Regions from separate parts of the Paenibacillus terrisolis genome, predicted to be linked through region 1. Evidence: a T-box and tRNA genes for the amino acid it is inferred to sense, from the RefSeq annotation. Region 1 holds a T-box; the other regions hold tRNA genes.
What was found. The T-box of region 1 lies ahead of leuS (leucine--tRNA ligase). A T-box ahead of a tRNA ligase gene usually reads a tRNA of that ligase, here a tRNA-Leu.
Positions count from the first base shown of each region.

Region 2: it has a tRNA-Leu gene. The T-box ahead of leuS (leucine--tRNA ligase) is inferred to sense a tRNA for this amino acid. The anticodon was not compared.
Region 3: it has a tRNA-Leu gene. The T-box ahead of leuS (leucine--tRNA ligase) is inferred to sense a tRNA for this amino acid. The anticodon was not compared.
Region 4: it has a tRNA-Leu gene. The T-box ahead of leuS (leucine--tRNA ligase) is inferred to sense a tRNA for this amino acid. The anticodon was not compared.

Region 1 covers NZ_JBKFGG010000015.1:14,099-22,032, reverse strand. The annotation lists gene ACI48K_RS13535 (methyl-accepting chemotaxis protein) at 1-1,219, shown strand, start outside; gene splB (spore photoproduct lyase) at 1,294-2,298, opposite strand; T-box leader at 2,474-2,699, shown strand; gene leuS (leucine--tRNA ligase) at 2,776-5,217, shown strand; gene comER (late competence protein ComER) at 5,285-6,160, opposite strand; gene ACI48K_RS13515 (ComEA family DNA-binding protein) at 6,365-6,874, shown strand; gene ACI48K_RS13510 (deoxycytidylate deaminase) at 6,894-7,415, shown strand; gene ACI48K_RS13505 (ComEC/Rec2 family competence protein) at 7,541-7,934, shown strand, end outside.
Region 2 covers NZ_JBKFGG010000005.1:132,174-140,107, forward strand. The annotation lists gene ACI48K_RS05960 (ABC transporter permease subunit) at 1-834, shown strand, start outside; gene ACI48K_RS05965 (putative ABC transporter permease) at 942-1,475, shown strand; gene ACI48K_RS05970 (divergent polysaccharide deacetylase family protein) at 1,501-2,349, shown strand; gene ACI48K_RS05975 (N-acetylmuramoyl-L-alanine amidase family protein) at 2,336-2,983, opposite strand; gene ACI48K_RS05980 (YqzE family protein) at 3,165-3,380, shown strand; tRNA gene ACI48K_RS05985 (tRNA-Leu) at 3,594-3,678, shown strand; gene ACI48K_RS05990 (hypothetical protein) at 3,817-4,086, shown strand; gene ACI48K_RS05995 (Rrf2 family transcriptional regulator) at 4,166-4,501, shown strand; gene trxA (thioredoxin) at 4,947-5,261, shown strand; partial or broken gene ACI48K_RS06005 (NAD(P)/FAD-dependent oxidoreductase) at 5,370-5,887, shown strand; gene ACI48K_RS06010 (NAD(P)/FAD-dependent oxidoreductase) at 5,908-6,810, shown strand; gene ACI48K_RS06015 (class I SAM-dependent methyltransferase) at 6,923-7,801, shown strand.
Region 3 covers NZ_JBKFGG010000003.1:121,767-129,700, forward strand. The annotation lists gene ACI48K_RS03935 (Ig-like domain-containing protein) at 1-996, opposite strand, end outside; gene ACI48K_RS03940 (YjgB family protein) at 1,283-1,882, shown strand; tRNA gene ACI48K_RS03945 (tRNA-Leu) at 2,563-2,648, opposite strand; gene ACI48K_RS03950 (S-layer homology domain-containing protein) at 2,811-3,494, shown strand; gene ACI48K_RS03955 (DUF6199 family natural product biosynthesis protein) at 3,609-3,803, shown strand; gene ACI48K_RS03960 (DUF6199 family natural product biosynthesis protein) at 3,824-4,051, shown strand; tRNA gene ACI48K_RS03965 (tRNA-Ile) at 4,294-4,367, opposite strand; tRNA gene ACI48K_RS03970 (tRNA-Met) at 4,380-4,453, opposite strand; gene ACI48K_RS03975 (ABC transporter substrate-binding protein) at 4,806-6,311, opposite strand; gene ACI48K_RS03980 (ABC transporter ATP-binding protein) at 6,318-7,208, opposite strand; gene ACI48K_RS03985 (ABC transporter permease) at 7,215-7,934, opposite strand, start outside.
Region 4 covers NZ_JBKFGG010000005.1:89,676-97,609, reverse strand. The annotation lists gene ACI48K_RS05810 (carbohydrate-binding protein) at 1-1,234, opposite strand, end outside; gene ACI48K_RS05805 (hypothetical protein) at 1,618-1,791, shown strand; gene ACI48K_RS05800 (RNA polymerase sigma factor) at 2,132-2,698, shown strand; gene ACI48K_RS05795 (hypothetical protein) at 2,933-3,427, opposite strand; gene ACI48K_RS05790 (chymotrypsin family serine protease) at 3,752-5,146, shown strand; tRNA gene ACI48K_RS05785 (tRNA-Leu) at 5,427-5,511, opposite strand; gene ACI48K_RS05780 (carboxymuconolactone decarboxylase family protein) at 5,607-5,951, opposite strand; gene ACI48K_RS05775 (hypothetical protein) at 6,019-6,234, opposite strand; gene ACI48K_RS05770 (hypothetical protein) at 6,358-6,690, opposite strand; gene ACI48K_RS05765 (xanthine phosphoribosyltransferase) at 6,789-7,361, opposite strand; gene ACI48K_RS05760 (YkvI family membrane protein) at 7,462-7,934, shown strand, end outside.

The DNA of each region.
Region 1 (7,934 bases):
CGCCGGCGCCAATGCCGGTCTGCTGGGGATCGACCTCGACGCTTCGGTGATTCCGGATACCACAACGAAGGTGGTGTGGTACAGCGTCGGTATTTCGCTGCTCGTGCTCCTGATCGGCTTGCTTTTCGCTTATCTGCAGGGCCGGATTATTTCGAAGCCGCTCAAAAAGCTGATGCTTGCCACGGAGCAGTTTGCTCAAGGCGACTTAACCCGCGAGGTTGAGGTCAAAACGATAGACGAAGTGGGACGATTAGCGGAGGCATTCCGCACGATGAGCGGCAATATGAAGCAGCTTATCGGACATATTTCGGCTTCTTCGCAAGAAGTGGCCGGCACTAGCGCGCAGCTCGAACATGTTACGAAAGAATCGAGCGAAAGCGCTCAACAGGTAGCCCAATCGATGAACAGCATGAGCGAAGGAATCAACGAGGTGGTCGAATCCATCGGCCAAAGCTCTTCGTCCGTACTGGAAATCAAAGATCAATTATCGGGTGTGGCGATTGAAGTGAACGACATGCAGCTCATCGCCAAGAAGGTCAGCAAGCAGTCGTCCGAGGGACAAGACGTCGTTGATCAAACGCTTCGCCAAATGAATTTGATCGAGCAGGTGATGCGTCATTCGGAAACAACCGCCGGCCAGCTCCAAGAACGCTCGAGAGAAATCGGCGAAGTGATCGGCATGATCACGGGGATTGCGCAGCAGACGAACCTGCTGGCGCTCAACGCTTCGATCGAAGCGGCAAGAGTTGGCGAACTGGGGAAAGGTTTTGCCGTGGTTGCGGGAGAAGTTCGCAAGCTGGCCGAACAGTCGGCTGACGCCGCTTCATCGATCACCGAATTGGTAGCGGGAACCCAAGAAAACAGCCGCCTTGTTATTGATAGTATCGGCGAGGGCAGCCGCGCTATCGAAGAAGGGCAAAAATTGATGAACATCACTTATCAAAATTTCCAAAGTATCTTCCAAGGCATCAATGATTTCTCCAGCCGCACGGATCAGCTGCTTCAATCCTTGATTCTGGTGGAGAACTCCTATACGAACATTGCCGATTCGGTTCAGCAAATCTCCGGCGTAACGCAGGAGCAAGCAGCCGCTTCCGAAGAAGTGGCCGCCGCATCGGAACAGCAAAGCGCGGCTATGCAGCAGATTGCCGCCTCGATCCGTCAGCTTTCCAGCCTGGCGGAAGAACTGCAAAGAGCCGTATCCCTCTTCAAGCTTTAATCGATTTATAAATATCATATTTGTGACGGTGGATGTCCAGGGGTCGATCAATGACTTCGGGACATCTTCTTTGTTTATACAAAATATTCGATTCGGGCTTGCGGAAAATATTCCGTGATGGCCTGCCGGAAAAGCTCTTGAAATTCCTCCACCGTTTCCATTTTATATACGTATTTGAACCTTCCGTATCTTCCCCATTTCAATTGCCGCTCCGCTTCGTCCATGTCGAGCTTGGATTTGGGGTAGCGCCTCATAATCGTATTTTTGGCCACTTTCGTGAAACGATGCTGAATGAGCTCAAAAGTCAGGTCAGGCGTCTCGATGTTTTTTAGCCGGTCATGCAGTTTGGTCAAAAGCTCCATATACCCTTCCTGCCACGCATCATGCTTGATAATCGGGGCGATGATGAAGCCCAGCGGATAGCCCGCTTCGGCAACGTGTCCTGCCGCTTCAATTCGTTCCTCGAAGGAGGATGTGGCCGGTTCGAAATTCCTGATGACATAATCGGAGTTAATGGAAAATCGGATTCGGGTGTGTCCCCCGTGATCGACATCAAGCAGAGAATCGATATTGGCAAACTTGGTCACAAACCGGAGGCGGCCGAATTCCTGCTTCGCCATAAAGGAAATGAACTGTTCCAGCGCTCCGGTAAGATGCTCCAGGGCGACCGGGTCGCCGGTGCAAGCGGCTTCGAACCGGGTGATTTCGGGTTTGCGTTCGGCAATGTATTTTGCGGCACTCTCTAATATTTCCTCAAGATTCACATAAATCCGGATATACGGATTTGAACTTAAAGTGGTTTGCAGATAGCAGTAATGGCAGTGGCCGGAGCATCCGGTGGTGAGCGGAATCGCGTATTCGGCGGACGGCTTCGAGGTGTCGAAATCAAGCGTTTTCCTGACGCCGACGACCAGCGTTCTTTTGGCGCTGCGGTACTTCTCCGCTTCCGTTTCACCCGGGATGCCCGTCACCCGGTTGTGGGACGTGGTCATTTTAATGGGTGTCCCCAATTTCTCGAAATGCAGCAGCAACTTGCTTCCGAGTGGGTATTTTATCGATTCCGGCTCAAAAAATACCATGTCGGGATTGAATTGTTTCACTGCGAACGACCTCCGAATACCAGATTTTTCGAACCGTTTCGGCTTGGCTGGAGCTATTTTGGCCGAAAATCAGGAGCGCTATCCAATAGCTAAGTCGTTGACTTCAAAGGACGATATTGGATATAATAATTGGTAATCAGTTTTCAAACATAAGCAAGCAGCAGTGATGAGGATTATTAGCTTCGAAAAACCACCCAGAGAGCCGGCGGAAGGTGAAAGCCGGTTGGCGATCGAAGCGAACTCGCCTCGGAGTTATGGTGCGGCGCTGGTTGTGCGGCACTATCGTCTTGCCCGCGTTAAGGGTCAAAGTGAGCGAAGGACAAAGCATGTCCGGCGCTAACTAGGGTGGTACCACGGGAAACATACCTCTCGTCCCTAGCGATATACGCTACGGATCGGGAGGTTTTTTAGTTTATTACCATTTAAGAAGATGGCAGTTCAAGGGGGATTTTGTTTATGGCGGACAATCAAACGCCTCAAGATGTTTACAAGGCTCAGGAAATCGAACCGAAATGGCAGGCTTACTGGGATAAGCACCATACCTTCAAAACCCGGGAAGAAGCGGGCAGACCGAAGTTTTACGCGCTCGATATGTTCCCTTATCCTTCGGGAGCGGGGCTGCATGTAGGTCACCCTGAAGGATATACGGCAACGGATATCGTTTCTCGTTACAAACGGATGCGCGGTTACAACGTCCTGCACCCGATGGGATGGGATGCATTCGGCTTGCCGGCGGAACAGCATGCGCTTGATACGGGCGAGCATCCGCGCGATATTACGGTCAAGAACGTCAACAACTTCCGGCGGCAGATCAAATCGCTGGGCTTCTCCTACGATTGGGACCGGGAAATCAGCACAACCGATCCGGAGTACTATAAATGGACGCAGTGGATTTTCATTCAGCTGTACAAAAGAGGTCTCGCTTACGTAGCCGAGGTGCCGGTGAACTGGTGTCCTGCGCTCGGAACTGTGCTTGCCAACGAAGAAGTCATCGACGGCAAGAGCGAACGCGGCGGCCACCCGGTTATTCGAAAGCCAATGCGCCAATGGGTACTGAAAATTACGGAATATGCGGAGCGCTTGCTTGAAGACCTGGAAGAATTGGACTGGTCGGAAAGCATCAAAGATATGCAGCGCAACTGGATTGGCAAATCCGAAGGCGCGGAAGTGAATTTCGGCATCGAAGGCCATGAAGCGATGTTGACCGTATTTACGACGCGTCCTGATACTTTGTTCGGCGCCAGCTACGCGGTGCTTGCACCTGAGCACGAGCTCGTGAAGGCCATCACGACCGACGCTCAGCGGGAAGCCGTTCAAGCGTATCAGGATCAAGCCGCCCGCAAAAGCGATCTTGAGCGGACTGATCTTGCCAAAGAAAAAACCGGTGTATTCACCGGAGCTTATGCGATCAACCCGGTGAACGGCGCCAAGCTGCCGATCTGGATTGCCGATTATGTCCTTGCCGGATACGGAACCGGAGCGATTATGGCCGTACCGGGCCATGACGAACGCGATTTCGAGTTCGCGAAACAATTCGGTCTGCCAATCGTTGAGGTTGTCGAAGGCGGAGACGTAACGAAAGAGGCTTACGCGGGCGACGGAGCTCACGTGAACTCCGAGTTCCTGAACGGACTTCGAAATGAGGAAGCGATCCGTAAAATGATTGGCTGGCTTGAGGAAAACGGTAAGGGACACGGCAAAGTGACCTACCGTTTGCGCGATTGGCTGTTCAGCCGGCAGCGTTATTGGGGCGAGCCGATTCCGATTCTGCATCTGGAAGACGGCACGATGAAGCCGGTGCCGGAGGATCAGCTGCCGCTTGTCTTGCCGGACGTCGACGCAATCAAGCCGTCGGGAACCGGCGAATCGCCGTTGGCCAACGTCACGGAATGGGTGAACACCACCGATCCGGAAACGGGACTTCCGGCCCGGCGCGAAACGAACACGATGCCGCAATGGGCGGGAAGCTGCTGGTACTACCTGCGCTATATCGATCCGCATAACGATAAGGAGCTGTGCTCCAAAGAGAAGCAGCAGGAGTGGCTGCCGGTTGATCTGTATATCGGCGGCGCGGAGCATGCGGTGCTTCACCTTTTGTACGCCCGCTTCTGGCATAAAGTGCTGTACGATCTCGGGGTCGTATCCACGAAGGAACCGTTCCACAAGCTGGTGAACCAAGGAATGATCCTCGGAACGAATAACGAAAAAATGAGTAAATCCCGCGGCAACGTGATCAACCCGGACGAAATCGTGGGTGACTTCGGGGCTGATACGCTGCGCATGTATGAAATGTTTATGGGGCCTTTGGAGGCGACCAAACCTTGGAGCGCGAACGGCGTGGAAGGCACGCACCGGTTCCTGTCCCGGGTATGGCGGCTGTTCGTGGCCGAGAACGGCAGCCTGAACAGTAAAATCGCTGCCGACGGCGGCAGCGACGATTTCAAACGGACCTGGCACAAAACGATCAAAAAAGTAACCGAGGATTTTGATAACTTGCGTTTCAACACGGCGATCAGCCAACTGATGATTTTCATCAATGAAGCCTACAAGACGGATTCCATTCCGAAAGCCGCCGCGGAAAACTTCGTGCAATTGCTGTCCCCGCTGGCTCCGCATCTTGCGGAAGAGCTATGGGAGCGTCTTGGCCATTCGGAATCGATCTCGTACGAGTCTTGGCCAACCTTTGATGAAGCCTGGACCAGCGAGTCCGAAGTGGAAATCGTCGTCCAGGTCAACGGCAAAATCGTTGACCGGACGAAAATTTCCAAGGACCTGGACCAAGCGGCTATGCAAGAGCATAGCTTAAGCCTGCCGAACGTCAAGCAGGCGGTGGAAGGCAAAACGGTTCGCAAAGTGATTGCCGTTCCCGGCAAGCTGGTCAACATTGTAGTCGGCTGATAAGCTTATGCAATACGAGCGGAAGCGGTTCCCGAATGGTGCTGCGTTTTTTCGATAGTCGGGGCCGTCATTCCGTGGATTTAGGAACCGGCTCTTTCGGGGCCGGGGCTGAATCGTTGTCGGCTCCAGAAAACAGTGAATGCAGCTTACTAAGGTCATCATCGTATTTGCGGTGCGTCGCTTCAATTAACTTGGCGAACACCCCGCGAAGTCCGACCTCCAGGATGGCCAGGCCTTCGGCCGTAACGCCGCCGGGCACGGCGACGCGCTTCTGCAGGTTTTCCGGCGTAAAGCCGCCTTCCGTCAGCAAGCGCCCGGTGCCCAGCAGCATTTCGGCTCCGAGAGCAATGGCCTCCGAACGACGGATCCCGGTCAATTCCGCGGCGGCTTCCGCCCATTGCTGCAGGATGTATGCGATAAAGGCCGGACCGCAGCTGGCGATGTCCGAGGCGATGCGCATTTCCGGTTCTTTTAGAGTGAATGGAGTACTGATCGAAGACATCAACTGCTCTAGCAGCAGTCGATCCTCGGGCCGAATCCGGCTTCCGTATATACATAGCGAAGCTCCGCTATGTACGGAATGCGTAATGCTTGGAACGATTTTGGCAATTTTGGCGGGCAGGAATTGCTCCAGCGTTTGGATTTGCACCGGGCTGGTGATGGAGACGACAATCTGGTTTTCGGTCAAGCTTTCCCGGATTTCTTCAATAACTTGAGGAAAATCCAGAGGTTTGACGCACAAAAATATGATTTTGCCCCCTTGGGCGGCTTCCGCATTGCTTCCGCATACCTGAAGCCCGGGATATCGCTGGGCCAGCATCTCCGGTTTGTACGGAGAACGGTTGCTGACGCAAATGCTTTGCGGGAGCAGCGCACCGGAACGCAGGAAAGCTTCGATGAGCAGACTTCCCATGGATCCTGTTCCGATGAATGCGACTTTCATCCGGTTCCCCCTTCCGTGCTGAGCGCACCATTTCTATGAAATAGAAGAACGGGCATATCCCGGCTTCTATCTCATGCGAGAAACGGTTAGTGTTCCGGATGGAGGGCACTGCCGTTTCTATCTCACTATTTTCATATGTATGCATCTTGAATGGATCTTCATGACCTGCGGTAGACAGATTCTTTTAAGATAGGAGTGCCTTTCATGAGACGAGAGCACGTGCTGACGTCGGTCGTTTCGGCAATTGTGGGTGCGGGATTGATGCTGCTGGCGGTCGGCGGCGGGAATCCGGCGGGAATCGAAGGCTGGGCGCCGGTTACTTCGCAAGTGGTGTCCGCCATGCAGCAAAATGAAGCGAAGCCTGATTCGGGAAGCCTGGAAAGGGACGAGAAAGTCTCCGATACAGCCAAAGGCGGAACTTCCTCACAATCACAAGGCGAAGCGGGCATGGAAGCTGGAACCGGAGCGGCAATCGGAGGCGATTCCGCTAAAAAGGTTGCAGCGGATGCTTCCAACAAGAAGGAAGCGATCAATATCAATCAAGCCGGACTCCGGGAACTGCAGGAAATCCCCGGGATTGGCGAGAAAAAGGCGCAGGCGATTATCGATTACCGCAGTGCGCATGGCGATTTTGCTTCCGTAAACGATCTGACGAAGGTAAAAGGAATCGGAGATAAAATACTGGAAAAAATGAAGCCATATATTGGGCTGTAGAACTGGGGAGGCCAAAGGGATGAGTCCGGACAAACGTAAAGATTGGGATACGTATTTTATGGATATCGCTTATATGGTGTCGACGCGTTCGCGCTGCAGTCGGCGACGTGTTGGAGCTGTGCTGGTGCAGGGCAAGAAGCTGCTGGGAACCGCCTATAACGGCGCTCCTTCAGGCGTTCCCGACTGTTCGGAAGCCGGCTGCATGATTGCAGAAGAGTTCGAACTGGTTACCGTGGACGGGAAAGAGACCGTGCTGAAAAAACAGCGCTGCGTCCGGACGATTCATGCCGAGCAGAATTTGCTGCTGTTCACCGACCGGATCGACCGGGAAGGCTCCAGCGTATACGTGACCGACGAACCTTGCTGGACTTGCGCCAATATGCTGGCTAACAGCGGCATAACGGAAATCGTGTTCCATCGTCCCTATCCGAAGGATACGGGAAAGGTTACGGCAATGATGGCTCAAAAAGGCATCAATTTTCGGCGCATCGAAGCTTATCAACCGCCTCATGATGCGCTTGGCGACCAGGTCGTGAACTGAACTTTTTTGCAAAAAGACGAATAGCTTTACCTGAGATGAAGGAAGAACCTCATCTGCCTATAGGCGGATGGGGTTCTTTTTGTTTTCGCGGTTTAACACCATCGCTTCGGAGAGAGGGATTAGCCATGTCGTTGTTTAACCGAAGACCTCTTGCTGTCGTTATATGCTGCTGGATTGCCGGAAGCGGCTTAACTTACATGCAGCATGGGTCCACCATTTGGCTTATTATTGGCGGCATGATACTGATAAGTCCGCTGCTTCGGCTTGTCTTGCGCCTATCATGGCGGAAGCTGGCTTTGCTATGGCTGTCCTTTACGATAGGAGCGGCCTACTGGGCTTATAACGATATGCGAAATGTCAGCCATATTCCCGCCGCTTTGTCGCTGTCGCTCGAAGAAGTGGACGGGGCAGCGGTGAAGGCGGAAGGCACAATCATATCCACGGTCGAGATCGATGGAGATCGGGTGTCCTTCACCTTGAAGCTTAGCCGCATTGCTTCGGACAAAGCAGCGGAAGGCG
Region 2 (7,934 bases), on a different contig from region 1:
ATCAAGCCTGACGATGCCAAGCGTTTTTATGATCGCCGGATGGAAAAGATTCAAGCCTTTTTGGACAAGAGCTACCCTTTCGGGCGGTATTCGGCGGAGGAGAAGGCCTACTTTCTCAAAATGAATGAGGGTATCAAGGTTCCCTTGGAAATGGATTATGTGACGGGCTGGGACAAAGTGTTCGAAAATGTACAGTTTGTGTTCTTATCCAGCGCATTTGTGATCGCCGTATGTCTGGCCCCCGTATTTGCCGGGGAATATCAGAGCGGGGCGGATTCCGTTATCCTGTCGACACGACATGGCCGCAGGAGGGTCATTGCCGCCAAGATAAAAGCGAGCCTGATCGTAGCCCTGGGGCTGCTTATATTGGAGCTGTCGGTGTATACGCTTCTGCTGCTCGGTATTTTCGGTTTTGGAGGCGGAAACGCCAGCGTACAGCTGCTTACACTGTTGGCCCCGGTTCCGTATACGGTTCTGCAAACGTATTTGTGGACAGTCTTAGTAGGAGGATTGGCCTGCCTGCTTGTGGGAGCGGTAACGTTGTGGTTGTCCAGCCGCTTGAAAAGTCCTTTTCCCGTTATTGTCATCAGCGCAGTTTTCCTGATCGGACCGCTGTTTATTCCGTCGACCGGTAGCCGTTTGTTCAATCATCTGAGGGATTTGCTGCCGGTTCATATGTTTGAAGGGTTCAGCCAAATCACCGGCTATGAAGCCTTTCGAATATTCGGCCAACTGATTCCGGAGTACAAATTCGCAGCAGGCTTCTCGCTTATTGCGACGGTGCTTCTGCTGACTTTGGCATATCGGGCTTTTAAAAACCATCAGGTGGTTTAGTCGGACTTTAGTTATCTTCGCAAAAATCAAGCAGGCGCATGAATCTCGGCGGCGACAGTCATAATAAGGAAGATTCAACATCACACCTTAGGAAGGCTGACGTTCGCATGGCGCTTGACGAGATGGTTTTTTATTTTTTGGCCTATTCGTTTTTGGGATGGTTGCTGGAAAATGTCTACAGTTTCTTTACCCAAGGAGAATTCTGGAAAGAAGGATTTCTGAAAAGCCCGATGAAACCGATGTACGGTTTCGCTCCGCTGCTGATATTGGCTTTGGGCGGTGAAAATTTCGAACGTTACCCGGTCTATGTCCTGCTTTTATGCCTGGTTGTTCCGACCGTCGTCGAATATGTAAGCGGGTATTTGCTGCATACGCTTTTCGGACAGCGGTGGTGGGACTATACCGGAATGCGCGGGCATATACGCGGTTATATTTGCCTGCGCTTTTCGCTGTATTGGGGGATTCTGTCGCTTGTTTTTCTTTGGCTTATTCACCCTTTGATGGTGCGTGGATACATGAGTCTGGCTCCGGCATGGGAGAAGCTTAGCCCCTACTTTGCGCTGCTCTTTGTTGCCGATTTGTTGTGGACCTTTCGGGTACGGCGGAGAGCCTGGAAGGCCTGGAAAGGAAATCCGATCTGATATGACCAAGGGGGTGAAAGCTGGCATGGGAATTATTCGAACCGGTTTCGGGCGAAAGTCGGCAGGGCTAGTCCTAAGTTTGGCTCTGGCTGCGGCAGTCCTCGAACCAGTCGAGGCCAAGGCCGACAGCATTGAGGGTGCTGAGGATTTCGGTACGGCTCCCCAAAAGCTGGCGGTTATCATTGACGATATGGGGAACAACATGGGCGGAACGGACGAAATTATCGCGCTTCCCGTCAAGGTAACCGTTGCGGTCATGCCTTTTCTCGAAACGACCAAGTCCGATGCGATCCGCGCTCACGAGCAGGGGCACGACGTCATTGTCCATCTTCCGATGCAGCCCAAGCACGGGCGTCCGGAATGGCTTGGGCCCGGAGCGATTTTGGCCGATATGACCGATGAGGAAATTCGCCAAAAGGTAGAGGAAGCCCTCGATCAGGTTCCTTATGCGGTAGGAATCAATAATCATATGGGCTCCAAGGTTACGGGAGACGAACGTATCATGTCCGTCATTTTGGAGGTGTGCCGCGAGCGGGGAATGTTTTTTGTGGACAGCCGGACCAATTACTGGTCGGTTATCGGGAAACTATGCGAGGAAAAGGGGCTTCCGCAGGTAAAAAACGATATTTTTCTTGACGACTTCCACAACGAGGAGCATATCTCCGGACAATTGGTCAAGGTTCAAGAGCTCTTGGACCAGAACGGCTATTGCGTGACGATCGGCCATGTGGGAACCCAGGGTCTGAAAACCGCCGTGGTGCTAAGAAAATTCATTCCCGAATTTCAAAAGCGTGGCGTTTCTTTTGTCGGGATTACGGATTTGGTGCAGGAACAAGAAAAACCCGAAGGAGGCCCCGGGTTTACATTACCGTAAAATATCTGGCGATGCCGGCGTAGATTGCTTCGGCAATCCGCTGTTGGCCGCGGCTATTGGTAAGCATGGCGCGGTCTTCGGCGTTGCTGAGAAAGCCCGTCTCGACAATGACGGCAGGCGCATCCATGTGCTTTAGCAAATAAAAAGGATTGCCTAGCTCAGGCGCCGATTTCGTCGGGTAAAGAGCTTCCAGTTCCTGCTGGATCGCTGCGGCCAGCAAGGCGCTGCGCCCTTCGTTTTGATGCAGGACAAGCGGACCACGCTTGCCGGCGTTCCGTCCCCAATTGACATGCAAACTGACGACGATGGAGGCGGGAAGCTGTTCGCTGAGTTCCTTCCGCTGAGCCAAATCGCGCAGATGCCGGGAACGGCTGTTGAACCATCGGTTGTCGTCGCTTAAGGCATAGTCTCCGGTACGGTTCAGGATTGTCCGGTAACCGTGGCTGCGGAGCACGAGATACAATCTTCTTGAGATGTTCAGATTAATGTCTTTCTCCAGAATGTTCTGATATGAGGTTCCCCCGTCAATTCCGCCATGGCCGGCATCGATCAGAATGACCGGCTCGGGGAACGCATGCCTTAGGTCTTTGCCGTCCGCCAAGGCGGGAGCGCTCCAAACACCAGCGAGCGACATGACGACGAGCAGGGAAGTTATTATTTTTCTCATTGTTCTCATCCTTTGAAGGCTTGGATTTGTCCTATTTAGAGTTGGCTTAGTCGGCGTAATTCATGCATGAACAGTCCGTTTACGTTTATGATGATGGCAAACGGCGCAAACTAGAAATATCAATAACAAGACGAAAGGAGGGATCCTCTTGGCCAAGGGTGATGAGCTGGTCAAATACATTACGGAGCGGGTCGTTGATTACGTCGAAACCCCGCGGGAAATTCGGCGGGAACGCTCCAAAGTCAAGGAATCGTGGTCATCCCGCTGGTTCGGCATGATCCCGTTTTCGATTTCGCTTTGGGCTCAGCAGCTTCCGCGCCACAAGCGGAAACGGGAAAAGCAGTCGGCGTCCCGGAACCTCTAACGCGGCTTTACGAATTAACGGACAATCCATTTGACTAAAGGCGATCGTGTTCTTCCCGGGAAAGGTGCGGACGGTTGCCTTTTTTTGCGTTGGGCGAAGGATATGTGCTAATCGTAAACGTCAAGTAAATGAGGGTTGACTTTTGTAAGCAAAACATGGTATTTTATATCTTGTCGCTGCGGCAAACTTCTTCCGCTGTTGGCATTCAAATTTGCGGTCGTGGCGGAATTGGCAGACGCGCACGGTTCAGGTCCGTGTGGGCTAACCCCCCGTGGAGGTTCGAGTCCTCTCGACCGCATCACTTCATCAATGACAGGTTTCTGATCTGCTTTTTCTAGCAGAGAAGGAACCTTTTTGCTATTCAATACTTCTAAGCTGGTGCTCATTACCTGGGCAGAAGAAATCTTTGAATTGTAATCCAAATGAGCGTAAATTCTTGCCGGCGGGTTTGGGAGAGTCGGCCCGGACGGCGGCGAGGTATCTGCTGAAGTGGCATCCGGTACAAACCACAGCATCATATGAAACCCAAGATGGGGCTGCGGTCTCTTTCGATTATGAATATGAAGATTATTATGCCGCGCCGCGCAATGAGGCGGGGAAGGGCGAGCCGGTGAACGAGAACGGGCTTCCTATCTCCAGGGAGGAATGTATCCATGAGGTAATTGGTTTCGTTAAATCGATGCAAAATTTTGCCCTTACGCAATGATTGCGGACACTTGCATCATATACAAAATAAAGTTATCATGGAGTCATGAAGTCTTTAAAATTTTCGATGAAGGAGCACTTTGAAATATTCGCAAGCAATCGATTATGCGCTTCACGCGATGTTCTATTTGGTGGCAACAGCACCGGACAATCCGCTAAGCGTGCAACAACTGGCCGAGAAACTGGGCGTTTCCCAAACATATTTGTCTAAAATGCTGACCAAGCTAGTTAAGGCTGGACTCATCCAGTCTATGTCCGGCGCGAACGGAGGGTACCGGCTTCGACGCAATTGGGAAGACATCTCGTTCCTGGATGTTATTCACGCAATCGAAGGAACCGCTTCGCTGTTCGAGTGCGGCCTTGATCACGGCAGTGAATGTTTGATTCAACAAGTCATCACCGAAGCAGAACACTAAATGGAGCAGTATCTGAAAAACAAAAAAATTCATGAACTGGCCTTGCAATTTAAGGGAATGGATTAATCGACCATTTTTTAACTATTTGTAGATATAATTTAACTATAATATCGATTAATAAACGTGATACGTGAGAAGGATTTTATTGTGACGATTGGAATTTTGCCATTATCGGTGGAGGCCGGCGGAACTCAATGCTGTCCCGAGCAATTCCTTGTAGGTTCCCCGTCACGCACAGACAAAATTCCCCACGGAAATAGAAAGTGGCCTGAAAGGAGGTGAGTAGGATGGGAGGACAACAATACAGCACTGCCGCGAATGATTCCAGGCATTGGAATTAGTGAAAACAGAGCCTTAAACTCCAACAGATGAACAGTTGAAATCTAATGTGTAATTAAAGATATAAAATGTCTTTAATATATTTAATTCCGAAAGGATGATCACGATGGCTATTCAACACGCGAACGATTCTACTTTTAAAGAGATGGTGCAAACTGAAGGTATAACAGTAGTGAATTTTTGGGCTCCTTGGTGTGGTCCATGCAGAATGTTTGCACCTGTTTTAGAGAAGTTTGAAAAGGAAGCAAATGATTCCATTAAAGTAATTAAAGTTAATGTAGACGAAAATCCGGTAACCTCTTCACAATTTCAGATTATGAGCATACCGGCAACCATTATATTCAAAGATGGAATGCCCCTATATAAAGAATTAGGCATATTGTCGAAAGTTGCCCTGCAGCAGCTTGTTGCCTCCAAATAAATCAACAAACAAAAGCCGACAGGTATCGCTTTAGCAAGTATAGCATCTGCTTTATCCAAAAAAATAGTGCGGCAAGTGAATGGGCTTGAAAAACGCCAGGAGTCACATATGTATAAAACAATCGTCATTGGAACAGGTCCTGCGAGACTGACCGCTGCTATTTATTGGGCACGGGCTAACTTAAATCCTTTGGTGATCGAAGGACCCGAACCGGGTGGTCAATTGACAACCACAACGGTAGTCGAAAATTTCCCATGCTTTCCAGAGGGAATAATGGGGCCTTAATTGCACTCCGTTAGAGGTTATTGCAGGTGAAAAAGGCGTTACGGGCTTAAAGGTGAAGAATAATGAGAGCGGTCAGGAAGCGGTTTCGAAACTGCGCTATTTTTGTAGCGATTGGTCATACGCCGAATACAGGTTTTCTTAAGGGTCAAATTGATACCGATGAATATGGCTACATTATTATGAAGCCGGGATCTGCTGAGACGAATATTCCGGGTGTCTTTACCTGCGGCGATGTTCAAGATCACAAATATCGTCAAGCGATTGCAGCGGTGGGCAGTGGACGTACAGCTGCGTTAGATTGTGAGAAATTTCTTAATGAACACATCACTTTTTCCAGGTAACATTTAAGGGGGAGATCCTTTTGAGTTATGATTGTGCCATTATCGGCGGAGGCCCGGCAGGACTAAATGCGGCTCTGGTACTTGGGCGGGCCAGGCGCAGTGTTGCTTTATTTGATAACAGCCAGCCCCGAAATGCGGTTACACATGCTTCCCATGGATTTATTACAAGAGACGGTGTGACACCAGCCGAATTCAGGCGTATTGCATATGAGGAGGTTCAGGGGTATCCCTCCGTAGAACTTTTACCTTGGGAAGTAACCGAGATTCACCGCTCTGATAACAGGTTCGTCGTCGTGACGTCAACCGGAAGACAGATTGAAGCACGCAAATTGCTGGTCACCACGGGACTTGCGGAGATTTTCCCAGATATTCCAGGTTTGCGTGATTGTTATGGAACAAGTTTGTTCAATTGTCCCTACTGCGATGGTTGGGAGCTTCGAGATCAGCCGCTAATTGTTGTTTCCGAGAACTCTGGAGTGTTTCATATGGCCAAGTTGCTCTATACCTGGAGTAAAGATCTTGTGATTTGTACGAATGGGCATGCTGTTCTGGATACCAATCAAAAACATCTGTTGAAATCCAGAAATATCGAAGTGGTTGAACAAGCAGTAACGATGTTTATCGGTCATGAGGGGAAATTGCGGCAGGTGGAATTTGCGGATGGCACGCGGATCGAGAGAACGGGAGGATTCGTTACACCGGAGTGGAAACCGAAGGCGTCTTTTCAGGGTTCGCTCGGTTATGAGGTAAATGAGTTTGGCGGTATCGCCACGAATGAGTGGGGCAAAAGCACGGTTTCAGGTGTGTATGCTGCCGGGGATGCTGCTTACGTAATGCCTTCCCAGTTGATTTATGCTGCAGCAGGCGGAAGCAAAGCGGCGGTTGGCATCAATATGGAACTGACAGAAGAAGATTTCGTTTAACTCTAAGTGGACATGTCCTTCTCTTTGGGAAAAAGTTTCATAGAGAGAAGGGCATTTTTTCAAAAGTCATAATTGTAATGGTTACACATTACAGAAAGGGATGAGGAGGATTATGACGAACGATTTTTTTAATGATGCCGTTTGGGAAAAGGCTTGGAAGAATGATCCAGATACAGCAGTTAGCAAAATGAAAAAAGCCGGAATTGATCCAGCACACACTTTTGACCATAGGGCAAGGTCATTTAACGAGCAGGCGTTTAACGAAGAAGGCAGGCGAAGAACAAAAAGGATAATGAATTGGCTGGAAGGACAGGGTGTGACATTTAAAGATACTTCCATATTAGACATTGGAGCAGCCTCAGGCGGATTTACAGTGCCGTTTGCGGAGAGAGGGGCCAGTGTTACTTCTGTGGAGCCTAGTCTTCCATTAGTTGAGCTACTGAAAAGTAACATAACGGGATTAAAGAACGGGAATGTAGAGATTGTGGTTGAGCCTTTCGAAGACATTGATATTCAAGCAAAGGGGTGGAAAAAAGCCTTTGATTTCGTATTTGTCTCCATGTGCCCGGTTATTGTCAATTGGGAGAGTGTGGAGAAAGTACTGAGCTGCGCACGACAGTTTTGCTATATCAGCCTGTCTGTCGGCTCTAGGGAGCACAGTCTGGTAAAAGAGATTTGGCCTCTGGTCACTGATCAGCCCATGAAAACGGAACAATTGGAGATGGCTTATTTGCTCCATTTGCTGTATCTCAAAGGGTATTCCTATGAGTCGCTCGTAACCCGGGAAACGAAAACCACGGAGGTATCCAGAGAAACGGCACTCCAGGAGGTTATGGAATGGCTGAGAACTTTCGGTTTGCCTGCGGATGACCAGAACAGGAAAACCGTAGCCGATTATTTGGAACGGACTTATCCGACGGACAGAGTGGTCATCCGGCAGGGCGGGCGTTTTGGCAAGACGCTTATTCGATTGAAGGATCTGAACATGTAAACCGATTTGTGAGCCGTGTAGAGTAGATTTTTGAATATTTCGGTGTGGTAGAGCCACTCTTTCGATGAATGTGAGGCATGATGTTATCGAAATAGAGCTAGCGTTAATAAAGGGAGCGCGTGACAATTTTCAA
Region 3 (7,934 bases), on a different contig from region 1:
CATCGTCGCATCGACTTTCAGCGTTTCTCCGATAAACAAGGACTGATCCTTCGAAGGTGCAAGAATAATCGCTTCATAAGGCGTTCTCACGTAAATATCTACGCTGACGGTATTTCCTAAATAACTCGCCGTAATGGTTGCTTTCCCAAGGGCAAGGATCGTCACTTTACCCTCTTTGACCGTCGCCACGCTACTGTCGGAAGTTGACCATGCAGCTTTGGTTGAAACATCCGTCTCGGACTGGTCGTTCGCATTGATGGTTTTAGCAAGCAGCGTGATCTCTTTATCCACAACAATCTGCTCAAGATCCTCGCCGTCACCCAGTTTTGCCCCGTCCTTAAACAACTTTAATCCGGAGTAAGGAGAAGTCACCGTTGCCGTATAAGTGGCCTTTAATCCCGAGTATTCGGCCGTCACTGTTGCCGTCCCCGTGCCAACCAACGTGATTTTCCCTTTATCGATCGTCAATACGCTGGAATTGGAGGAGCTCCATTTCGCATCCGTCGTGACATCTTTAGAATTGCTGCTGTCGATTTTCGCCGTTGCTTTTACCGTAAGATTATCATCGCTGGTACTATCGAGAACGTATTTCCCATCCAGCTTGTAATCCAAACTTAAATCGGTGTATGTATCGACGATATTGATTGTGATTATGGAGGTAGAACCCGAAGTACTATCGATAGCCCTTACAATAGCTTCACCGCTTTTCGAAGCGGTAACCAGACCTTGATTTACCGTAAGCTGAGCTCCGTTCGAGGATGTCCAGGTCCAGTTAACAGCAGCGGTCACATCCTTTTTATTGGTTGAACCTTCAACGGTTGCCCATGCCTTTAGCTGCTTGGTTTTGCCCACTGCAAGATCAACTGTTGTATTCTCTCCGTCAATGGCGATAGAATTGATATCCCCTGCGGCCGCAAAGACACCTGTCGGGAACAGTGCCGCTAGGAGCAGAGCCACAACGAGAAACCATCCCGTTACTTTCCTGTTAGCAATCATGCATTTCTCTCCTTTGGTAGTCACTTTACCGGAAATCTTTTTCCAGCCCTATGCGTTTTATATCGACATTTGGGAGTAATTTCGTAACCTTTTCAGCGAAATTAATACCATTGACCTATTAAAAATCTATCCGCATAAAAAAGAATTTCTTTAAGCCCCCCTTTACACAACAAGTGTTGTTGAAAGTTGACAGGCGCTCGTCGAAGATATATTTTGAGTACGGAAAGCCCCTTTGCCTTATGAATTCGGTTGTTCGGCTTTCATTCATCATAGGGAGGTACGCAACATGACAATGACAAAAAAAGCCTTTTGGAAAACCGTGCTGACTCTTTCGGTTGCCGGTGCGACTGTCTTCGGAGCGTTTGGCGGCGCCAGTCCCTTGCTCTCTGCGCCCAAAGCTCAGGCAGCCGCTTCCAGCGTGACTGCGGAACAGCAAAAACAAGCATTGGCTGCTCTTAATTCTTTTTATAAGCCCGCACTTGAAGGACACTTTCCCGGAGCAAACGTGGTTGGCAAGTTTATTGTCGGCAAAACGGCTCGCGCAACCGTTTTGAAGGAGCTGGGGGAGCCGGAGAAGCCACGAACAACGGTTTCCGGTTTTGATCTTTACGGCGCCGATATGGGTACCCCGGGATATGCAATGGCTTATTCATCAAAAGGCGTACTTAATGAAATTCGTTATTTCGGTACCAACGTAGAACGTCAAACCAATATCGGCGGCATGACCATGAGTATGCTTAAGAAAAGCTGGCTGGCGCCAAATTCCATAAGCAAGATCAGCAGCACCAAACAGACCAAATGGACTTATAACCGCGGCAGCTATAAACTGGAGTTTATTTTCGACAGTCCAACGCAGCTGAATCACATCAACTTGGTGAAAAAATAGAATTTTCGGCGGCATGTTGAACGCGCAAAAACAAAAAAGATCGCAGGACTCCCAATTCAGGAGACGCTGCGATCTTTTTTATTATCATGATGCCGAGGACCGGGAATTGTGCCGGGTCAGGCAGCAAATGCACTTGTAAGCCAAAATCCAAATAAAGGAGAAGAAAACAAGTAAGCGAATATATAAATACTACCTATAAAGGAGTGATTAGCATTCCCTTACAAACCTCAACCTCGCGGTTATTCGAAAGATATCCTTTGCTTGCATTTGCTTGTTTTATTATTGGTATGTTGGTGTGCATCAATAAAGTTATTAAGGAAATTCGTTCTAATAAAAATCCCCGTATTCCTCGGATCACTCGTATCATTGGTTATTCCGTATTCATTATCTTTTCGATATACTATCTAATCGATAAGTTTGAAGTTTTGCTGGAGCAATAGTACGTATACATACATAGGTGTCATATAGGCGCATAATGGATAATCCGCGATAATGCGGACGTAATTTTGACCATAAAAAATACGCCCTCTCCGTTAGAATTTGAATAAACGGAGATGAGCGTATCATTTTCGCTTGGATTTCGGGTCCTGTGAGTTAGGATTTCGCTCCGCATAGATACACAGAACCTTCGCGATCTCAACGCTCATTAGACGTTGATGTGACCGCGAAAAACAGCGTGATGCCGAGGACCGGGCTCGAACCGGTACGATTGTCACCAACCGCAGGATTTTAAGTCCTGTGCGTCTGCCTATTCCGCCACCCCGGCATACTTTCACAAAAAACTAAGCGAATAAGATTATATCACGTTCTTTTAGGATTACGCAAGGCTTGCCGCAAAACAGTAGGAGTAAAAAATATTGCGCATGAATGCAACTTTTTCCACCTGCCACACCGTCTAGTAGATGCTCACAAAAAAACAAGAGGTGATATGATGTTGAAACGGAATCTGGCCGTGTTGTCCGCGGCGGCTATCTTGAGTTTATCGCTGGGAGCGCAAAGCTTCGCGGCTGCAACCGCTACTTTTACGGACCTTGCCCAATCTTCGGCTAAAGACAGTATTACGGCGCTTCAGGCGAAGGGTATCGTTCGCGGCGTGAATGACCGCGTATTTTTACCCAACGAAACATTAACCGAAAGCCAAGGCATCCAATTGATTATCAACGTTTTAGGACTAAGCCTAAACGCTGAAGCATCCACCGATAAGCCGGTAGCTAGCGACTATTTCAAAAATGCGAAAAACGACGCTTGGTACGCCGACGCCTTGGCCATAGCCCAAAGCAACGGTTTTGATCTTCCGGCCGATTTCGACCCGGCCAAACCGCTTACTAAGGAAGAATTTACGCATCAACTGATACTGGCTATGGAACATCACGGCAACCTGCCGATGATCAATATCGTTCCCGTGAAATTCCAAGACGAAGACCAGCTTAACGTGTTGTATCAAGGAACCGTGCAGCGCGCGCTTGTGCTTGGCATCGCCAAGCTGAATGAAGACAACTCCTTCCAGCCACAGGATAAAATCACCCGTGCGGAAGCCGCCGTATTAGCCTACAATGCGGTTCAGTATTTGGAGGCGCATCCCGCTCCTCCGTCCGCGGACGGAAGCAAATAAATCAGTTTGAAGAATATAAAGGGGCCGCCTCTCGCGGTCCCTTTTTCCGACTTCACTCCCCATTTCCGAAACAAATCGATGGAGCACACGTAATCTAATTAAGGAGTGATTGTGATGGGATTTTTTCTCTTTTTGTTTATTATCCTGGCGCTGCTTAATGCCGTATTTCCAAAAGCAGGCTGGTACATGCGGTACGGCTGGATGGTCAAAGGCGACGTCGAGCCCAGCGAGGCTTATCTTGTGATGAATCGAATCGCCAGCATTATCGTGTTGATTGTAGTGTTCTTTCTTATGTTTAGGCTTTTCTGAGCTTAAGGAGTGTGGTCTGCATGTTCTTTCGCATTGTTATCGTTCTGATAGGCGCTCTCTTCATTGCTCTGGGGATTTTCCTCATTAAAAAGCCCGACTTTAGATGGGAAGCCAATGAAGGCTGGAAAGTGCAAGGCGATTCGGAACCAAGCGAAACCTATATCGAGTTTGCCAAAGTCCGCGGAGTTTTCAGTATAATAGTAGGCTCCGTGTTTTTTGTTATAGGACTCTTTAGTTTGATTTTGTAAATCGCCCGCCGATTCAGTCCTCCCTGGCAACCTACAAGTTTGACAACATATCGACGGAAACGGAGTCAAGCTGAAATTGTATGATCTAAAAACCGATGATGGATATAAATTGCGAAATATTAAATTGACTCTCCATTAGGAGAGTCGATTTTTTTATTCAGCCAAGCTTCGCTATCGCACGTCATCTCTCTCACCCTATCAAAAAGCAAAAACCCCTTGCTAGGCAAGGGGTTCACGCACTATGGGCCCTGAGGGACTCGAACCCCCGACCAATCGGTTATGAGCCGACCGCTCTAACCAACTGAGCTAAGGGCCCGACTACAAAGAATTGCGGGGGCAGGATTTGAACCTGCGGCCTTCGGGTTATGAGCCCGACGAGCTACCGGGCTGCTCCACCCCGCGTCAATAAATAGCGACAGTTAATAATATACACGAATTCCACCGCGCTCGTCAAGCGGTAACTGCCTTGGTTCAGATGATAAAGCGAACGCCGTATTTCCCTTTGCGAGAGCGGAAAATTTCGATTTGGCGCATATCGTCGAACCCGTAGATCCACCCGTCATGCTCCAATCTTTTGGCTAAGCATCCGGCTTGAAATTTGGTTCTGTATAATTTATTGAAGTATACCCAGCGCATCTCTTGTTGCCCTTCCTTTCGCAAAATTGTTTGATTTCTACGGTACCTATAGAATACCCAAGAACGGGCAAAAAAAGCCGCCGGAAATCTCCGGCGGCCTTCCTTATATTTCCTTGTATCAGCCCTTGCCTCCGGCGGCTGCCTCAGCATTCGGAACAAACGGCGTTCCATCTTCTTGGAACTGGGTTTTCGGATTGTTTTTGATTTCCTGCAGCATGGTATTTCCCTTATCCGACCATTCCTTCAGCGCTTCGGCAGGCGTTTTCTTGTTGTCCACCACTTCCTGGAAGAAGTTTCTGCCGCTATTGGTGATGTTGTAAAGGCCCGGTTTATCCGCCATCATTTTATCCATTTTCGGATCGGTCGGCGGGATCGGCTTAAGCAGATAGAACGCTTGAATATTATAATCCAGACCTTGCTTCGGTTGAATATAGGATTTGCGGGACACCATTTCATAAGAATTGCTGCGCGACTTCAGCTTCGCCCATTCCTCGCTGTCGATAAACTTGATGAAATCCCATGCCGTATCCGGGTTGGGAGCGGCACTGTTGATAGCGAACGTATTGCTCAAATAGATGTTTCCGCCAATTTCCGGCTTTTCGGGATGGACAGGTACCGTCACGACATCCCAGTCCACTGGCTTGAAGTCTTTGATTTTTGCGGCATTGGTATTGGCGTCCTCGATTTCGTTGACATAACCGCTTTCGGCAATCGTCATTGCCGTTTTACCGGAAAGGAACAAATCGCTATTAATGGCATTCCAATTAATGGCGCCGCCATTATTCATGCTTGAGTTGTCCGGAAGAATTTTGTCTTTGGCCAGTTTACTGATCGTTTCCCATACTTTGGTCCATTGGGGCGTATTCACCGTCATAGTCTCAGCTTTATCGTCAAAAGTCTTTAACTGCAGCGTATTGACATAGTTAGCCTGCATATCATAATAAGGATCGCTTCCTTGATAACGGCCGAACGAAAAGCCGTAAACGCGGTCCTTGCCTTCGCCTTTTGTTACGCGGCGGGCGAGGTCAAAAATTTCGTCCCACGTCATTTTATCGGTTGGCGGTTCAACCCCGGCGTCAGTAAATATTTTTTTGTTGTAGTACAGGGCGGAAGAAGAGAAGGAAGGCGCCAAAGCGTACAAGCTGCCTTCGCCCAGATCTTTGATGCCGTCGATGACCGCCGGAACGAAGTCCGAAGTATCGAATTTATCTTCTTGAATCATCGGATCAAGCTGCTTCAGCATATTTTCCTGAATCAGCTGGTTCAGCACGCTCGTATCCGTGACTACGATATCTACCGGGTTGCTGCCGGTCATGATTTTCTTCATGCTTTCCAAGTAGTCCGGCTGTTGATAAGGCTGCGAGCCATCGCTATAACGGTATTGGGATTGATCGATTGCCGGAACCACTTCAATCTTAACGTTTTGATGTGTAAACTCATAAACATCCGTGAATTGCTGACGGAAATACGAGTCGTCTGTAGAACCCCAAAGAACGCCGATCCGCAGCACCTTCTCCTGTTCTTTGTCCGCCGCTTTGCCGCCGCTGCATCCTGCCAGCAGCCCCAGCGTCAACGTTGCCGCCAAGGAAACGGACATGATCTTGCGCCATTTTCCATGCCTCATGTTCATTTACTTTTCCCCCTCCAATGATTTTGGTGCGGTAATCACAATTTTCTCTCCGTCAAATTCCATACTTGCCCGGCCGCCGATACCTACAGCGTCTAAATACTCCTTCGGTACCTGCAGCCGTCCGACCCGGTCAACCACAACGAATTCTTCGTGAACCTCTTGAAGTCCGCCGGCCCCAAAGCCGGATTCCGCCGATGCCAAATCGAGATTCGGATTCCGCTTTACGAACTCCGTGCTCGTTAGTCCATCCCGGATGGCAACAACGCGGTCCACTTTGCCGGCGAGCGCCAAATCATGCGTAACGATAACGATCGTAACGCCAAGCTCGCGGTTTACCTCACGGAAGATCCGCATGATTTGATCGGAAGTCGCCGTATCCACCGAACCGGTGGGTTCGTCGGCCAACAGCAGCTTCGGCCGGTTTGATAGGGAAATCGCGATGGCCACGCGCTGCTGCTCCCCGCCGGACAGCTGATGCAGTTTGCTGTGCATCCGGTCCTTCAGACCAACCCATTCCAAAAGCTGCTTAGCGTATGCACGATCCAGCTTCCCCGTCAAAAGCATCGGCATCTCCACATTCTCGAGCGCCGACAAATAAGGAAGCAGGTTGCGGGCGTTATTTTGCCAGACGAATCCAACGGTTTTCCGTTTATACTCGACCAGTTGGTCATCCCGGATCTTGAGGAGATCCCAGCCGCCGACCGAAACCTGGCCGGCCGACGGGCGGTCCAAGCCGCCCAGGATGTTGAGCAGTGTCGATTTACCGCTGCCGCTGTTTCCGATAATCGCCATCATTTCGCCCTGCTCCACCGACAGATTAAGGCCTTGAAGCGCGACGACTTCGATGTCCTCGGATTTGAAGATTTTAACCAACCCTTCGCATTGAATCATCTTATCTTAACGCTCCTCTCCCATCTTCACGGCCTGATGAACCCGCAAGCGCCGGATTTGCCAGAGCAGCAGCCCCGCTCCGAGCAGCAGCATCACCAGCACGACGATATACAGCTGAAGCGTATCCTGCGAGTCGAAAACGATCCGGAACGGCGGCACCTGTGTCGTCACATTATCCGCGGTTTGCAGGAACGGAAGATACAGCTTGCCGGTAATTTTACCGATCACAATTCCAAGTACGATCGATAGCCCTGCGGTCAGCAGCTGCTCCGTCAACAGCATAAACGTCAGTTGCCTGCGCGATAGGCCCATAGCCCGCAAGATCCCGAACTGCACAACCCGACCGGATAGATTGAAAAACCAGTACAACACGTAGCCGATCAGCGACACGATGACCGAGACCAGGAAGCCAAGGCTCAGGATTCCAAACACGCCGCCGCGCGTCGGATGTTTGCTTTGGATCGCGAGCTCACTGCGAACGTCTTGAACCGAATACAGCTCGATCCCCTTATCGGCGAGTTTGGTGATCAGCGGCGCCACCTTGGCCCCGGGCTTCATCTTAAGCCAAACATCGTAAGGAATAAGCGGAACCTGATCATAAATGTAGTCCAGATTGGCGATCACAAACGGCGTTTGATCCGGATATTGGCTGGGCCAATAAGGGATAATGCCGTACACCGCAAACTCTACGGTCTGATCGCCGAGCGCGACCGAAAATACATCGCC
Region 4 (7,934 bases), on a different contig from region 1:
TTTCGGGCACCCAGATGCCGTCAATGCCGTACCTTGTTTGCGTATACGATTTTAACGCATTAAAATTGCGGCTGTACAAGTTGTTGAACCCATTCATAACATCGGGGTGATTGGATGCTAAAAATGAATTGTACACATCTCTTTGGTTCCAATACCAATAAGCATTGCTCCACTTGTTGGAGTCGTTGTCATTGACGCCGCTGTACACGCCGCTGATAAAGTGGAACGGGTAATTTCCATATCCTCCTGCAGCAATCATATACGTGCTGAGATAGTACATATTTTCCATGTAATCGGCATCTCCGGAAGCGTTGGAATACTGCACGAAGGATTTGTTCCAGAAATTATGCCACCAGTTTTTATAATTGGCCAAGGTAGTTGCATATCCCGTGTTCTTGACGCCGATTAAAAGATTTTTGGCCTGGGCGACGGAATCATAACCCGGCGCGTTCAATCTGCTGGCGCAGGCAATCCAGATGGTGTAGCTGGAGCTGGGAGTTATGTTCAGCCTTACCTTGCTGCCGTTTACTACCTGAGTTGTGAAGTTAGCGCCTTCAACCGATGCCGCAAGGGTATAACCGAAATGATTGGCATCCGTCTGTCCTCTGCTTATTCCTGCTCCGTTTGCATCATTGTAAGTGGATACGGTTCTCCAGGTATTGATGTCGGGAACATCGCCGCCCGAGAAATTGCCGACATCCCATAAACTCAGGTCAAGCGCTACATTGGAGAGGCCTGTCCGGCTGTCATCGACATGGATTCCCATGACTTCCGAGTTCGGAGAACCCATGACGGTTACCGTGCGGTTTGAATCATATTTCGTGGTCATCAGACCGTCATATAAGGAAAGTCTCTGCTGAAAAGTGGTATACCCCGTATCCATGCCCGGATTTGTATAAAGGTTTACCAGTCCTTGAGAAGCAAACCCTTCTTCAGAAGCGTCAACTCCGCTAATTTGCATGGTAAGCCCGTTGGCATTCCAAACCTGAGCGCCTACACGACCATTTCCTACTGTCACTCCGCTTTTCGGATCTGTAATCGGAGAGTTGAATACCACATCATGCTTGGACAAGTACCCGGCATAATCAACGTCTAATACCCCCGTACTTGTGTTAAATGCTTCCGTAGTCGGGCTTGCTTTCACCGTACCGGCGGCGAGGCCTGGTGTAACCAAAGAAATCGCAACCAACATCAGGGCGAATCGTTTCTTAAAGCTTCTGCCAAAGTCTTTCATAATTATGCCTCCTTATCAATTTGGTTTTGTACAGCAACCCTTAGAGCTAAACAAAGTAAGAGCTCCAAGGGCTGAAGTCGATTAAGGACATTAAGCGCCCAGCTATCATTTAATAATGGCCATACTTTTGAAAATAATAGAAACAAATTTTTAATAAAAGATATAAAATATGTAATTTTAATTTATTATATCTTAATATAGCAATTTTTGTATCATTCATTAGTCCTGGATTGGTGAAAATCAAACTCCCGGGCAAGAAGGACTTCAAGTCTTCTCGCCAAACAAATCCTAAGCAGAACATTGGAAAACGGGAAGTCTCTCAAAATGAACAAGCGATAAATGAAAGTTTAATTGAGGCAGAGATTGTTTCGGTGCAGGCGGCAATGAAGTCAGGCGCATTATCGTCGGAGGATTGCGTTCACTGGTATTTGGAGCGAATCGAACGGCTCAACACGAAGTTAAAAGCAATGCTTGAAGTTCAACCCGGACACGGGGTATCCTGCCATCAACGTACCGAGCGGGTACGCAGAGACAGGCATCACCGCCAAATTCACTAATCCAAAATAATCAAAAAGGTCGGCTAATCGCTATCGGCAATTAACCAACCTTTTTTGTAAAGCAATGCGGTCGAGAGGACGCGAACCTCCACGGGGGGGTAGCCCACACGGACCTGAATCTCTTAGCAGAGTAAAACGACTAGGCAAGTAATTCTTATCCGGCAGCTTAGGATTCGGAAATAATCAGTATTAATTAGCAACCTTTTAATTTCAATGACGCAATTAATAAATTATTAGTAATTTTCAATATACCCATTATTTTCCTTTTTTGGTATACTAATAATGACCGTCCTGGATTCCAATTTAACACCACTAATATAAATCTCAGTGGAGGAAACTTATGGAACAATGGTTTTATTTGTTGCGTAGTCCAATAAATGTACTGGATAAAACAATTCAGGAGTTGGTTTATCGCTCTTTTTATCAATTCGTTTATCGCGATATCTATTTTATGGTCCATGAGCATTCACTTACAGAGGATGTAATTCATGATGCTTTTATAAAAGCAATCACCAATGGACCGCTGATGAAATCAGATATAAACATCCAGGCTTGGGTCAAGCAACTTACTCGTAATACTGCTTTAGATCATCTAAGGAAATTAAAACGAGATCGTCAAATATTTACGGAACCCTACGATATTATACGTAATACAACTTCCGATGAAATCAGTGTGACAATCGAGGTTGAAACCAAAGAAAGAGATGAACTACTTTATGAAGCACTCACCGAACTACAAACGAATTATCAATCAATTTTATTTCTCTTTTATTTGGAGGGAAAGTCCTATCGGGAAATTTGCAAAGAGTTACATTTAACTGAATCGGTTCTTACACAGCGTTTAGCAAGAGCACGGAAAAAATTGCTTAAACTCTTTTTAAGAAAGTGGACTGATGATAATAAATGAATCTAACGAACTTCTATTTTGTACAATTAGCCCATATTCGAATCGAATTATGAAATTACCTCTATGTTCCATTTAACACTTCCGTAGCTTTTTCCTCATAGATTCACTTTTTGTTTTCTCTGATCAGTTAAATAGCCTCGACCTTTTAAAAGTAGTTAATACTAACAATGGTGGAGGCTATAATTCTGAATGAATGTCTTTGTCTTGAGCAAATGTGGTGATTAGAAACCTAGGCTATTTTTCACTATCAGTAACTTCTATTGTTCGAAGATCAGTTTCAACTTTATAATTCTGGCTGCTTCCATCCTTATTAACCGTGAATTCAGAAACCGCTGACACCTCATAAAAACCCGGTTCTTTAATTTTATAAGTATACGTCTCTGAAATAGTCATCTTTCCTGAAAATTCCCGATTTTTACCTACATCCGAAATTACAGAAGAGTTGACCTGCTTTCCACTATGATCCTTAATCACAAATTCAAACATATTTTCCCTACTCATAATCATAAGTTTTTGTTCTGTTTTCACTTCAAAATCTGCTCTAATTGTAAATGCTTGATTAGCTTGGATTTTATCTGGAGCTATAATATTGGCAGCAAAAAACTTATTTTCTTTATTGCTAATCGTTGAAGAAATTCCCTCTACATTTGATACTGTAGACTGGTTTAAATTTATTGACCGACAACCGAGCAAATTCAGAAAGATAACAATAATTAGCAATATCTTCAAGTATAACCACCTCCATTTTAGCAGACGTAAAAAAATGGTTTTTGTTGCAAAAGCCATTTCATTCTATTGAAGCATGTTCTCGAACTAATGTATCAAAGCGATTTGGAGTTTGGCTAAATAATTAGCATTCGGCTAGCAATTTCCGTTAGAAAAGGGTTAATTGCAACGTTATTAATATAGTAATTCCAAAAAAAGGAGGAAGCAACCAGGAATTTTCATCTTGAAGCCGGGTAGGAGTCATATCCTTGCGAAAGGAGGATACAAATAAAATTTTTGCTTTTTGATTAGCACAAAATAATTAATTAAGGAAAGGAATGAAACCAAGTGAAGAATAAAGTTTTAATTGGATCGATTATACTTGCTATCTCCTTAATTTTTAGTTCAAGCATTAATACTTCCGTAAGTGCAGAAGATAACTATCAATGGAAAACGGTTAGAGGAAGTATCTGGGATATTGCAGAGATCACTCAAAAAAATAATGTTAATGAAATCCCCTATCCCATTGAAACTAACATATCTCCCAATATTCTAGGCAATACTACACTTCTGGATAACTATGTTGAAAAGCAAAGAATCAAGCGAGATATCCCCTCTATCAAAAAGCTTATTGAAGAGTCCCCTGACCAATTTTCAGGATATTACTATGCTGAAGATGAGGGCACGGTAGTCGTCCAAATTACTGAAAACTCCGAATCCCTAAAAAAACTGGTCCGTGAATCAATCCAAAACCAGGATAAAGTTGACTTTGAAGTTACAAAGTTTTCTTGGGCCGATATCGAGAATGCAAAAACGATAATTGAAAAAAGTGTTGAACCCGGATCGGTTCGAGCCCTTATTCCCGATGTAAAAAATAACAGGCTAATTATTGCATTGGATGAAGACACAATCGTTAGTAAAGAATCGGTGACTTCGCTTATTCCCCAATCAGATTTGCTTGAGTTTACCGAAGTACCAGCTTCGGCATTTACGGTGGAAACAGACGATACTCATTACGGTTCTTTATTTCCTATGGGATCAAAAATCGGGGGAAACTACCATGAAGTAGGAGATAATTTATACCAATACAGCGTTTGTACTGCAGGTTATTTTGGTGTAAATCAAAACAATCAAAATGTGCTGGTTACTGCTGGTCATTGTCAACCTACAGACACAGTCAGCGCTTGGTATCAACCTACATGGAATACTACCTCAATTGGTGATTATACCTATAGAACCACTTCTGCTGGGGATGGCTCAAATGCAGTTGCTGATGCAGGTTATATAACTTTGAACTCTAATTACGAAGGACGCCCGAGGGTTCCCTACCCTTCTGTTACAAATATGGCTATGATAACCGGTATATATGTTGCCGATACACCTGGAGATACAATTTATTTAAGAGGCGCGAATAGCGGAACCACTACATCAGGTCAAATAGCCTATTCAGATGTTGATATTTATTGGGGGGGCGATGGTTATGGGTACAAACGTAACGAAGTTTTAGCTACCGGGTATTCTTCTATGGGGGGAGACAGCGGCGGGTCTATTTTAACTGACTACGCATATGATAACTCTTTACAAGGCTGGACTTTTGATATAGCCGGTACCCATACAGGAGTCGTAACTCTCAGCAGTACAGATAGTCCTATTCCTCCAGGAAGCTATAAAGTATATGAACCTGTCTGGACATCATTCAATGATTTGCATCTTGACGGTATCATGATTGTTGCTCCACAGTAATACTCGATATAATCGCATATATTACAAGAGTCGTATAGTCCTGACTATCAAGGGCTATACGACTCTTCATTTATTGATAGTTTAGTACGAAGTACACAGCTTGACCAATTTTAAAGGCTCGCCTAAACCCAGAACGAGTTTCCTTTTCTAACTACCTAATACGGATCAAATAGATAAGTGCAAGACTTTTTGTCCAGATAACGAGCAGTAACTTGAGTTAGCAGTTATGTAAAAAAGGCTTGTAGTTGCCTGAGCAACTAAAGCCTTTTTTATAAAGTAATGCGGTCGAGAGGACTCGAACCTCCACGGGGGGTTAGCCCACACGGACCTGAACCGTGCGCGTCTGCCAATTCCGCCACGACCGCGTAATTTCGTCTTGCGAGAAAGTGTTTTTCCGCAGTGACAAAGTTTATAATATCACGCGGTCATGGGGGAGTCAACCTGTAAATCCTGGATGAGGCTATTGAACAGGCCGAACCGTAAGAGCTTCCTGAACCCGGGTCACGCCCTGGGACAAAGCGTTTCCGGCCAACGCCGCGGAAGCCACCGCTACGGTTTCCAAAATCTCCGCATCGCTTGCCCCTTTTGATTTGGCTTCTGCGGCATGATAGAAGGTGCAGATTTCGTTATTTACAGACAACGCAATACCCAGCGCGATCAGCTGCTTCGTTTTCGCGTCCAGCGAACCGTCGGAAAAGCTTTCGCCGGTAAATTGATGATATGCTTCCGTCACTTTCGGCATGGAGGCGCCGTAGCGATCCATTTCCTCTTTGTACGCATTGATTTTGTCGGTAACCCGCGACATGGCAAAGCATCCTTTCTTTTTAGGATTGGAATCACTTATACAATGTCCCGTGCCGCGAAAAATATGCCTATTCCCCCGGCGATACCCGAGATTGTTTAGCGGTCTGATAGATGTAGCTCCGGTCCAGCTTAACGATGTTTCGATTGGGCTTACGCACGAGTACATGGGTGTCATCCCAGGCGACGACAATGCCCCGGACATCGTTGGCTTCGATCGCATCGCGCACGACTCGTACTTTTTCGCCGGATAGGCGGTATTCGTTCAATTGTTCATCCGAGATCATCGGTTAACTGCTCCTTCCTGTGACGAGTTTCAAAAAAAGACCCCGCTTAGTCAAGGCGGAGTCTTTCTATATGACGGCAGATCTTGACGAGCTATCGGTAAAGTCGCAATTTCTTAAAACGAATTAAAGGGAAGCATGTTCCTTGCTATCATTCTTTTCGAACCAGAAATCAAGCACTTTCGCAGACATCACGCGTTGTTCCAAATACCCCACCTGCTGAGGACTGAACTGATCCTTCCATGGCACATTCAGTTCCTGACACAACCCTGCGATCGTCAGTAACGCCGACCAGGCAACGTAACGTTTGTACCAGAAAAACTGGGGATGTTCAAGCATATAGGGATAAAGGTCATCAAATTCCGTATGTTTACAATCCAGGGCACGTTCAAATGTGACCTTTGCATCGGACAATTTCGAGATAAAAAACTCCACGTCTACAACTGATTCTTTCCCCATGATTTAAGCCTCCTCTCCCTAGTACTCCCCATTATAACGAAAAAAGGAGGGCCTGCAAAGGATTCTTACAAAAATGTTCCCTTTGGAAGAGCCCAAGTTTAATCGGCAAAACGGATTTGGCCGCCTTCGAGAGAAGCGATCCTCACCAACGATTCCAGGCGGACGCCTTGCTCCCGGATAGCCCTCGCGCCAGGCTGAAAGCACTTTTCCACCGCAATTCCCGCACCTACCAGCTCCGCTCCGGAACGAGCGATGATTTTGATAAGTCCCCGCGCCGCATCCCCGTTTGCGATAATATCGTCGATAAACAGGATCCGGTCTTCTTCCCCGATGAACTCCCGGGACACGAGGATATCCGTGACAATGCCTTTCGTAAACGAAGGTACCCGTTCGCACAGCATGTCCGGTTCAACAAGAAGCGTCTTTTTCCGGCGCGCAAACACCAAAGGCACCCCCAGCTCATAAGCGGCGGCAAAAGCAATCGCGATCCCCGACGACTCCACGGTAATGACCCTCGTCACGCCGGCATCGCGGAATCGCTCCGCAAACTCCTTGCCCATCCGCATGGTCAACTGCGGATCCACCTGATGGTTCAGCAGCCCATCCAACTTCAGCACTTGGTCCGAGACGATAACGCCCTGCTCCATGATCCTTTGTTTTAATAACTCCATATTTTTGCCTCCAAAGCTCATCATTTAGGTTTTGAGTCATGTCCCGTTCCAAGACGACATACCTTGTACTATATATAGCACATCCGCCGGGGGGAAAACCATGAAAAATGCCGTAAAAATTCTGCAGATCGCCTTCACATATATCGGTACGGTCGTTGGGGCCGGTTTTGCGACGGGGCAGGAAATTCTTCAGTTTTTCACCCGGTACGGCAAATGGGGAATTCCGATGATCCTCGTATCGACGATCCTGTTCGTATGGCTGGGCACCAAAATGATGCTGCTCGCCCGGGAGATCAAGGCCGTATCCTACGAGGATTTGAACCGCCGCCTATTCGGCGATAAAGTAGGACGAGGCCTCAGCTTGTTCACCTTGATCGTCCTGATCGGCGTCAACAGCGTGATGCTCGCCGGGGCCGGCTCGGTCTTCATGGAGCATCTCGGACTTCATTATCAGATAGGCTTATGGATTACGCTCCTATGTACCTTTCTGCTGCTCGGCCGGGGCATCGGCGGCGTGATGCAGTTGAACTCCATCGTCGTTCCGATGATGCTGGCATTATCCCTCGCCATCAT